3 regions of the Streptomyces sp. 8N114 genome follow, and region 3 is predicted to be linked to each of the others. Evidence: riboswitches for the same ligand, from Rfam matches in the RefSeq annotation. Region 3 holds a riboswitch; each other region holds the start of a gene.
What was found. A riboswitch is a leader RNA that binds a small molecule or an ion and turns the genes downstream of it on or off. The one in region 3 is predicted to bind cobalamin.
Positions count from the first base shown of each region.

Region 1 (3,265 bases), on a different contig from region 3:
CGACTGGGCGTACCGCGTCCAGCGGACCGACAACGGCCGCCGGCGCGCGACGTCGCCCGCGAGGATCGGCGGGCGCACATAGCGGGTGCCGTACGACTGCACCCAGCCGTGCCGGGTGGCGAGGTAGCCGGTGAGCTGTTCGGCGAAGTACTGCACCATGTCGTTGCGTTCGGGCTCACCGTGCACCAGCACGTCGAGCCCGGCGCGCTCCTGGAAGCCGACCACCTCACGGATCTCGGCCGCGATCCGCTCCTCGTAGGCGGCCTCGTCGATCCGGCCGGCCCGCAGGTCGGCACGGGCCGCACGCAGCTCGGCCGTCTGCGGGAACGACCCGATGGTGGTGGTCGGCAGCGGCGGCAGACCGAGCCGGGTGCGCTGCGCCGCCGTGCGCTGCGCGTACGGCAGTGCCCGCCGGGTGTCCGCGTCGGCGACGGCGGCGGAGCGGGCCCGTACGGTCTTGTCGTGGGTGAGCGGTGAGGCCGCACGGGAGGCCAGATCGGCGCGGTTGGCGGCGAGCTCGGCGCCGATCGCGCCGGTCCCCTCGGACAGCCCGCGCGCCAGTGTGACGGCCTCGGCCGCCTTCTGCCGCGCGAACGCCAGCCAGCGGGCCACCTGCGGGTCGATATGGCGCTCGGCGCGGGCGTCCAGCGGCACGTGCAGCAGCGAGCAGGAGGTCGCCACATCCACCCGCTCGGCGAGGCCCAGCAGGGTGGCGAGGGTGGCGATGGACCGCTCGTAGTCGTTGATCCACACATTGCGGCCGTCGATCACGCCCGCGACCAGCCGCTTCCCGGGCAGCCCGCCGACCGCGGCGAGCGCGTCCAGGTTTCCGGCGGCCGGGCCCGTGAAGTCCAGCGCCAGGCCCTCCACGGGTGCCTTCGCCAGCACCGGCAGCGCCTCGCCGAGCCGGTCGAAGTAGGAGGCGACCAGCAGGCGGGGCCGGTCGGTGAGCATGCCGACCGTCCGGTATGCCTGCGCTGCGGCCTCCAGCTCGGCAGCGGTGCGGTCCTGCACCAGCGCCGGCTCGTCCAGCTGCACCCACTGAGCGCCTGCGGCGCGCAGGTCAGCGAGCACTTCCGCGTAGACCGGCAGCAGCCGCTCCAGCAGTGTCAGCGGCTCGAAGTCGGGGGCGACGCCCGGCGCCGGTTTGGCCAGCAGAAGGTAGGTGACCGGCCCGACGAGCACCGGCCGGGCCGCCTTCAGGCCCAGTGCGAGGGCTTCCTTCAGCTCGGCGGTCTGCTTGCTCGCGTCAGCGCAGAAGACCGTGCCCGGTCCGAGCTCGGGCACCAGGTAGTGGTAGTTGGTGTCGAACCACTTGGTCATCTCCAGCGGCGCGGCGTCCTGCGTGCCGCGGGCCATGGCGAAGTACCCGGCCAGCGGGTCCACCGCCACCGCCTCCCGGTGCCGCTCGGGGAGGGCGCCGACCATGACGGTGGTGTCCAGCACGTGGTCGTAGTACGAGAAATCTCCGGTGGGCACCTCGTGGATGCCCGCCTCCGCCAGCTGCCGCCAGTTCGCGCTGCGCAGTGCGGCGGCGGTGGAGTGCAGGGCCTCGGCGGTGACGCGGCCCTTCCAGTAGCCCTCGATGGCCTTCTTCAGTTCGCGGTTCGGCCCCTGGCGGGGATAGCCGTGCACCGTGGCACGCACCGGTGCGGGCGGGGCAGTGGTGGCCGGGTTCGCTGCTGTCGCTGTCACGCAACTCTCCTTCGCGAGATGTCTCCAGCGCTCCCGGAAGATCGGGACGAGGATGCGAAGGGGAGACGGCACGGGACGGCGCGAACGCGTGGCTGGTGTCCGCCGCCTTGTGCGCTGTGCTCTCCGACCCGCCCTCGAGGTCTCCGGGAGGACCGTACGCGTGTGGACGCGTACGGGCAGCGGGCAGGTCTTCGGACTCGCGGGCGCGCCTGCCGGTCTCCCGGCGGGCACCTACTGGCCGTCGCTTCCCGGACCGTCGGTCCAGTGCGTGTGACGGCGGTCGTTCCCGCTCACCGCTGCGGGGCAGTCCCGGATTCACACCGGGTTCCCTCTTACGACGCCTCCCGCCTGGCGGACGGGGCGAACCAGCTGCATGGCCAGCATAGCCGGGGCCCGCCGCGTGAGGGCCGGCCCGCATCCGCCGCGTGGGCAGTCGCTCCTCCCCCGGAGCCTCAGGGCTCCAGGAGGCGGGACTGCAACCTGGTGCGGGTGCCGGGGGAGAGTTTGAGGCCCTCCTTCAGATAGGTGTCCGCGTCGCCCCACGTCTCGTCGATGGTGGCGAACGCCGCGTGGAGGTAGGCGGCGCGGGCGTCGAAGAGGGGGGCGAGGAGTTCCAGGACCTCGGGGGACATCCCGGCCTTGGACTTGCTGCTGCGGTAGATCTTGTAGCGCCGGTGCGGCTGGTTGGACTGGAGGTAGTCCTCCTCGATGGCGGCCCGCTCGACGCCGAGGGCCAGCAGCGTGACGGCGATCGACAGACCGGCCCGGTCCTTGCCCGCGGCGCAGTGCATCAGCGCCGGCACGCTGTCCTCGGCGAGGGCGTGCAGGATACGGCTGTGCTCGGCGGTGCGCTCGCGGATCATGGTGCGGTAGGAGTCGGTCATCCGTTGGGCAGCGAGGCCGTCCCCGAGTATGGCCCGCAGCTGATCCAGCTCGCCGTCGCGCACCAGCCGCCAGAACTCGGCCCCGTCGGCCGGGTCGGAGAGCGGGAGATTGACGTTGCGGACACCCGGAAGCTCGATGTCGGGGCCGTCGAGCGCCTGGTCGGCGGAGTTGCGGAAGTCGAAGACCGTGTGCAGCTCGAGCTCGCCGAGGAAGGCGGCGTCCTCGGGTGTCGCGTGTGCCAGGTGCCCGCTGCGGAAGAGCACCCCGCGCCGCACCCGGCGCCCGTCCACCGTCGGCAGGCCCCCGACGTCCCGGAAATTCCGTACCCCGGTCAGCACCGTATCGGCGGACTCCACACTCACGCGCACTCCTAGCATTTCCGACGACCGTCCGTTCGACCATAAGGCATGGATGCCTGAGGCGATCAGTCCTTGGATGCGTGACCCGTACGACGTTCCGCCGGGCGCGGGGGGGGGGGGGGCACACGCCACCGCGTGACTGCGGAGCTGTTCGGGCGGCCCGCGAGCTCCGACCAATTCCATGGGCTTCGGCGGCAGAACGCCGTACTCGCGGTAGCCTCCCGCATATCGCCCAACTCCCTGTGCACTGCCATGTATCTGGCTCATGCCCTACATATGAGGAGTCTGGATTGAGTCACCTGCATTGGCGTGTGCGCGCTCTTGTG
Region 1 is NZ_JBQQBT010000002.1:320,867-324,131, forward strand. It holds gene metE (5-methyltetrahydropteroyltriglutamate--homocysteine S-methyltransferase) at 1-1,695, opposite strand, end outside; cobalamin riboswitch at 1,861-2,080, opposite strand; gene ACTWQF_RS06960 (tyrosine-protein phosphatase) at 2,148-2,942, opposite strand; gene ACTWQF_RS06965 (MFS transporter) at 3,251-3,265, shown strand, end outside.
Region 1: it holds a riboswitch for cobalamin, as region 3 does, so the genes downstream of both, metE (5-methyltetrahydropteroyltriglutamate--homocysteine S-methyltransferase) here and ACTWQF_RS13930 (ABC transporter substrate-binding protein) in region 3, are expected to answer to the same signal.

Region 2 (3,265 bases), on a different contig from region 3:
CCGCACGATGGGCAAGGGCATCACCGACATCCAGCCCCCGCAGGGCTTCGCAGCCCAGACCAGCGCGGCGGCCACCATCCTGGCCTCCTCGCACATCGGCTTCTCCCTCTCCACCACGCACGTGTGCTCCGGCGCCGTGATGGGTTCAGGGCTCGGCCGCAAGGGCGGCGTCGTGCGGTGGGGAACGGCGGGCCGCATGGTCATCGGCTGGGCGCTGACCCTCCCCGCAGCCGGCGGCGTCGCGGCCGGGGCCGCGCTGCTGGCCCAGCAGGGCGACTGGGGCGTCACGACAGTCGCCGTCCTCGCCCTCGTGCTCTGCGGCGCCATCTGGCTCCGCTCCCGGCGCGCGCCGGTGGACCACACCAACGTCAACGAGGTCGAGCCCGCCTCGGCCCCGGAGACAACGGGGATCCCGAGCCCGGCCGGAGAGCCGGAGCCCGCGGGGCCCGAGTCCGAGCCCGTCGGGGTGGTCACCACCGCCATTCGGGCCGTCTCTCCGCCCCCGCCGCCGGCGGGAGTGAGCTCCGCCGCCTCGGCCGCCTCCGCCGCCTCCGCCGAGGAGACGAAGGCGGCCGAGACCCCGCATCCGACCGGCCGCCCCGCTTCGGCGAGCAGCCTCCGCTAGGCAGAAGGGACGACCGCATGAACATCGACTGGGCCGCACTCGGCCAGGTCTTCGGCGTCAGCCTGGTGGCGACGGTGGGACTCGTCGGCGTCTTCACCCTCGGCATCGTCGCCGGCTCGCCCCGCACCGCGGGCTCCGCGCCTTCGCCGCTGGCCCGCACCGGTGCGTACGTCTGCTACGCCCTGTGCGTGGCGGCAGTGGCGTACGGGATCTATCTGATCGCGGCGTAGCCGTTCCACGACGGGGGTTCGCCCCCGGTCTCCGACGCCAGGAACCATGTGTGGGGCTTCGCCTCCCGACCCCCGGCTCCACAGGGGGTGTAGGGGCGAAGCCCTCACGCTTTTTCCCGCCGCGACGGCCGTAACCAGCACGTTCGAGTTGCCCCCCGCAGGGGCGACGTGGTGGACTGCCGGGTGCCAAACGGCGGCATGGGGAGGAAGCCGGTGCGAATCCGGCGCGGTCCCGCCACTGTCACCGGGGAGCGCCTCCCTCAACGAAGCCACGGCCCACGCGGGCTGGAAGGCGGGGGCGGTGTGGATCCGGGAGCCAGGAGACTCTCGCCGCCGGTCGAGTCGAGCCAGGGCGAGGACCCTGAGTGAGGACACCGCCATGCGTGGCCCCGTCGCCATAGCTGTTGCTGCCGTATCTCTTGCCGAGGTGCCTGCTGCCTTCCCCTTGGAGCATCCCCGGGGACTCCGGCCGGGAGCACCCCCGACTGCCGCCGTCGTGGATGCGTGTGCCGGAACCGTCGTCTGATGCGGGCCCGTGACGTCCATGTCCGCGGCACTCTGCTGGGGTTCGCCGCCGACGCGCTGCTCGGTGATCCGCGGCGCGGCCACCCGGTCGCTGCCTTCGGGCGGGCGGCCGCCGCACTGGAGCGCCGAATGTGGCGCGACCACCGGGGCGCGGGGGCGCTCTATGTCGCTCTCTGCGCGGGGGGCGCGGTCGCCGCGGCGGGCGCGCTGAAGACGGTCGGTGCCGCACCCGGCCCCTCCCCCGCCGCGGGCCGCTCCCCGGCGCCCGGCATCGCGCTGACGGCCGTCACCGCGTGGGCCGTGCTCGGGGGTACGTCGCTGACCCGCGAGGCACGGGCCGTGGGCGCCGCGCTGGAGGCGGGAGACCTGGAGCTGGCACGCGAACGGCTGCCCGCGCTGTGCGGGCGCGACCCGCAGCGGCTGGGCGCGCCGGAAGTGGCCCGCGCCGTGGTCGAGTCGGTCGCGGAGAACACCTCCGACGCCGTGGTGGGAGCACTGGTGTGGGGGGCGCTGGCGGGCGTTCCGGGGCTGGTGGGCTTCCGCGCGGTCAACACGCTGGACGCGATGGTCGGGCACACCTCCCCGCGGCACCGCCGGTTCGGCTGGGCCGCCGCGCGGCTGGACGACGTGGCGGGCTGGCCGGGGGCACGGCTGACCGCCGTACTGGCCGCGTTCGCCGGGCCGGACCCGCGCGGTGCCGTACGCGCCTGGCGCGCCGACGCGCACCGCCACCCCAGCCCCAACGCGGGCCCCGTAGAGGCGTCGTTCGCGGGCGCACTGGGCGTGCGGCTGGGCGGGACGCTGTCGTACGGGGGGCGGGTGGAGCACCGGCCCGTCCTCAACGCGCCCGGCCGGGCCGTCCGAACGGCGGACATCGAGCGCGCTGTGCGGCTGTCGCGGCGGGTAGGACTGTTGGCGCTGGCCACAAGTTGTCTGGTGGGCACGGCAGTACGCCGCTTCGGGCGTGGCCGCGGGGAGGGAGGGGTGCGGTGAGCGCGCGTACGGGAGGCGGACTGCTGGTCGCCGGGACGACCTCGGACGCCGGCAAGAGCGTGGTGACGGCGGGCATCTGCCGCTGGCTGGCCCGCAAGGGGATGCGGGTGGCGCCGTTCAAGGCGCAGAACATGTCGCTGAACTCGTTCGTCACCCTCGACGGCGCCGAGATCGGCCGCGCGCAGGCCATGCAGGCGGCTGCCGCGCGGGTCGAGCCGAGCGCGCTGATGAACCCGGTGCTGCTGAAGCCGGGCAGCGACCGCACCAGCCAGGTCGTACTGCTGGGCAAGGCGGTCGGCGAGATGTCGGCACGGGGATACTTCGGCCGCCACACGGAAGGCGACGACAGCGGCTGTGGCGACGGCGTACGGCACGGGCGGCGCGAGGAGCTGCTGGAGACGGTCGCGGGCTGTCTCGAGGAGCTGCGGCGCAGCCATGACGCGGTCATCTGCGAGGGCGCGGGCAGCCCTGCGGAGATCAATCTGCGGCGCAGCGACATCGTCAACATGGGGCTGGCGCGCGCCTGTCGGCTGCCGGTGCTGGTGGTCGGCGACATCGACCGGGGCGGGGTGTTCGCCTCGCTCTTCGGTACGACGGCACTGCTGGCCCCCGAGGACCAGGCGCTGCTGGCAGGCTACATGGTCAACAAGTTCCGCGGCGACGTCACACTGCTGGAGCCCGGCCTGGAGATGCTGCACGGGCTGACCGGGCGGCCCACGCTGGGCGTACTGCCGTTCCAGCACGGGCTGGGCATCGACGAGGAGGACGGGCTGAGGGTCTCGCTGCGCGGCACCGTACGCGAGTCCACTGTCGCGCCCCCCTACGGGGCGGATGTGCTGCGGGTCGCCGTGCTGCCGGTGCCGTTGATGTCCAACTTCACCGATGTGGACGC
Region 2 is NZ_JBQQBT010000030.1:24,398-27,662, reverse strand. It holds gene ACTWQF_RS33155 (inorganic phosphate transporter) at 1-625, shown strand, start outside; gene ACTWQF_RS33150 (hypothetical protein) at 643-855, shown strand; cobalamin riboswitch at 1,060-1,181, shown strand; gene ACTWQF_RS33145 (cobalamin biosynthesis protein) at 1,381-2,373, shown strand; gene ACTWQF_RS33140 (cobyric acid synthase) at 2,370-3,265, shown strand, end outside.
Region 2: it holds a riboswitch for cobalamin, as region 3 does, so the genes downstream of both, ACTWQF_RS33145 (cobalamin biosynthesis protein) here and ACTWQF_RS13930 (ABC transporter substrate-binding protein) in region 3, are expected to answer to the same signal.

Region 3 (3,265 bases):
GACCCGCCATACGTCGGCTACGCCGAGCCCGGCCTGGCCGACGGTGATGGCCAGGGCAACTGACGCGGCGAGGGCGAGTGCGGCGACCACGCACAGGAGGGCGGTGCCCCGCCCGGTGCGGAGGGCTCCGGTGAGGGGGTGCCCCTTTCCGAGGCTTGCGGACTGCGGGTGGGGTGTAGCTGGTCGCGCAGTTCCCCGCGCCCCTTCGGGGCGCGCCTCCCCCTGCGAAGCTTGGGCAGTCTGCGCCAGGGGCGCAGGGTGGGCAAGCGCAGCCCCCGGTGCCGGGTCGGCAGCAGCTTCGGAGCTCCCACCAGCCTGTTCCGCCCTCACTTCGCTAGCCCCAAATCCCGCAGCCCCCGCGCCACCTTCTCCACGCCCTCCACCGTGCGGATCGAGGGATTCATCGCGGCGCCGGGCAGCAGGATGTAGCGCTTGTGGCGGACTGCCGTCATATGGCGGGTGACCGGGTCGGACTCCAGCTTCCGGATCTTGGCTTTGGCTGTCTCCGCGGTCTGGTTCTTGCGGGTCAGATCGCCCAGCACGATCACATCGGGGTCCCGGTCGGCGACCGTCTCCCAGCCGATCTGCGGCCACTCGTCGTGGGTGTCGTCGAAGACGTTCTTCGCGCCCACCGCGCGGGTGATGATGCCCGGCGCCCCGCAGCAGCCCGCCAGATACGGCGACTCGGAGTTGGCGAACCAGTACATGACGGAGGTGCCGCGCGCGCCGGTGCCCCGGGTGGCCTTCGCCACCCGCGCCTTGAGACCGGCCACCAGCCGCTCGCCGCGCTTCTGCACGCCGAACGCCTTCGCCAGGTCGCGGATCTCGCCGTAGACGGTGCTCAGCTCCAGCCGGCTGCCGCGCGCTCCGTCACCGTTGGAGCCGGACTTCTTGGCGCAGTCGGCGGGGGAGAGGTAGGTGGGCACCCCGAGACCGGCGAACTTGCCGCGCGGGGCGACGCCGCCCTTGTCGAGGGTGGCGGAGAAGGAGGCGGTCACCAGGTCCGGGTCCTTTTCGAGCACCTTCTCCAGCGCGGGGTAACCGTCGGCCAGCCGCGGGACCTTCGCGTTCTGTTCACCGAGCCCCTTCATGACAGGGTCGGTCCAGGTGCCGGTGCCCGCCATCCTGTCGCCCAGCCCGAGTGCCAGCAGGATCTCGGTCGAGCCCTGGTCGAGGGAGACGGCCCGCCGCGGGGGCCGCTGGAGGGTGACGTCCTGCCCGCAGTTGTGCAGCGTCCGGGGGTAACCGGGGGCCGCGCCCTTGCCGGAAGCTTCCGTCGGGGAGCCCCCGCCGCAGCCGGCGGTGCCCAGGACGAGTGCGAGGGCGAGGCCCGGCACGAGTACGCGGATACGGCGCGGTCGGCGCATGGCCAGGTGTTCCTTCTCCGTCAGAGGCCCAGTCGCGGGGCCCGGCGTGCCACCGCGCCCGGGGCAGTCCGAGCGCGGGTGCCAGCAGGTCTTCGGGCTCGGGACTGTGGGAGCGTGCGCCTTCCCAGGGACGTACGTCCCCAGTGGCCTCGTGCACGCCCCAGTCCCACACCGCTGCGCGTCAGCTCCGGATTCGCACCGGATTCCCTGACCCGTTCAAGGGTTTGACTGGCGGCTGAAACGTACCACGCGGGCGGCAGCCCGCAGGAACCGGAGAAACGACAAAAGGGACCCCGGGGCTTTACCCGGCCCCGGGGTCCTGGGTGCCGCTCGTTCACACGCACCGGCCTGTTTATGGGCGGATCGTTCGGCGATGCCCTTGCGTGGAGCCACTCCACCACGGCGCAGCGTGGATGCGCCGGCTGGGTTCGAACCAGCGTCTCAAGGTCGTCACCGCCCCGGTTGCCGGACGATGAGCGGCGATACTGAGCTTGGAGCGAGAGGTTGAGACTGACGGGCACCCTGTGTTCAGGACAGGGCGACCCGGGGGGTCACACATCAGCTTCAGCTTCAGCTTTGCGCTCCTGGCGCACCCGGTGACCGAAGGGCGCTGAAGCCCTGGCCCCGGGGGACCCCGGCCGCCACGTCGTCGAAACGTGAGCCGGGGTGTCTGTGGTGGTGAGATGCCTCCTGGGCGTCAGTCGAAGAGGTAGCCGAAGACGGCGTCCCCGACGCGCTTGTCGGTGACCTCGGTCCCGTTGGCCTCCTCGCGGGCGAACTTCACCGCGGCGGCCAGCTTGTCCAGCCGCTCCAGCAGCTCGTTGACCCGTCGTGCGGGCAGGGCGCCGGAGTACTTGACCGTGGTCCAGTAGCCGACGGGGATGTCCTCGTAGTACACCTCGACCTGGGCCGGGTGCTTCTCCGTGGCCTCCGCCTTCACATGGTTGCGCGGCACCTTCTTGGTGCGCACCGTACGGACCTGCTCGGTCTTCCACCAGTCCGTGGAGGGGTCCTTCTCCCACGCCTCCGCGCCGTCCAGCACCGGCAGCTTCCGCAGGAAGGTGCCGAGCTCGCCCAGTTGCTTCTCCAGGAACAGCAGGTAGGAGACGGGAACTTCGGACAGGACGGTGCGCCCGTCGACGACGACGTCCGCACGAGCCGTGAGGTTCGCCCAGTCCTTCGTCGCCGTCACATCGAACAGGCGGGTCAGGATCTTCGCCGTTTCCTTCAGCACATCCTCGGCCTTGACCTGGACCCGCGTCGACTCCGGCGGAAGCTGCTCGCCCTCTTCGTCCTTGGGCTGGTACGTACGCGAGATACCGGCCAGCATCTGGGACTTCGCCAGCCCGTGCTGTGCCTGCGCCAGGTCCTGGACGACCTTGGACTTGACGCCTTTCTCGACTGCGATGATCTGATTCAGCTTCGCCACGAACGCGAAGTTAGCAGCCTGATCCGCAGTCGGGCCACGCATTTTGTTCGACGACTTCGTAACAGGCCCGAGGGACGGGGGTCCCACGTCCGAGTGAATTTGGATGTTCGTCGGCTTGGATCCGGGTAGGCCAAGTCAGCTACCGATCCGACGAGTTGGGGGACAGTGACGTTGTCGCAACCCTTCGAACTGCCCGACTTCTACGTGCCCTACCCGGCCCGGCTCAACCCGCACGTCGACCAGGCCCGGACCCATTCGCGGGAGTGGGCACGGGAGATGGGGATGCTGGAGGGCTCGGGGATCTGGGACACCGCCGACCTGGACGCGCACGACTATGCACTGCTGTGCGCCTACACCCACCCCGACGCCGACGCGGACGATCTGGCGCTGGTCACCGACTGGTACGTGTGGGTCTTCTTCTTCGACGACCACTTCCTGGAGGAGTTCAAGCGCACTCAGGACCGGGCGG
Region 3 is NZ_JBQQBT010000005.1:243,544-246,808, forward strand. It holds gene ACTWQF_RS13925 (FecCD family ABC transporter permease) at 1-90, opposite strand, end outside; gene ACTWQF_RS13930 (ABC transporter substrate-binding protein) at 327-1,367, opposite strand; cobalamin riboswitch at 1,434-1,615, opposite strand; gene ACTWQF_RS13935 (DUF7873 family protein) at 2,065-2,796, opposite strand; gene ACTWQF_RS13940 (terpene synthase family protein) at 2,968-3,265, shown strand, end outside.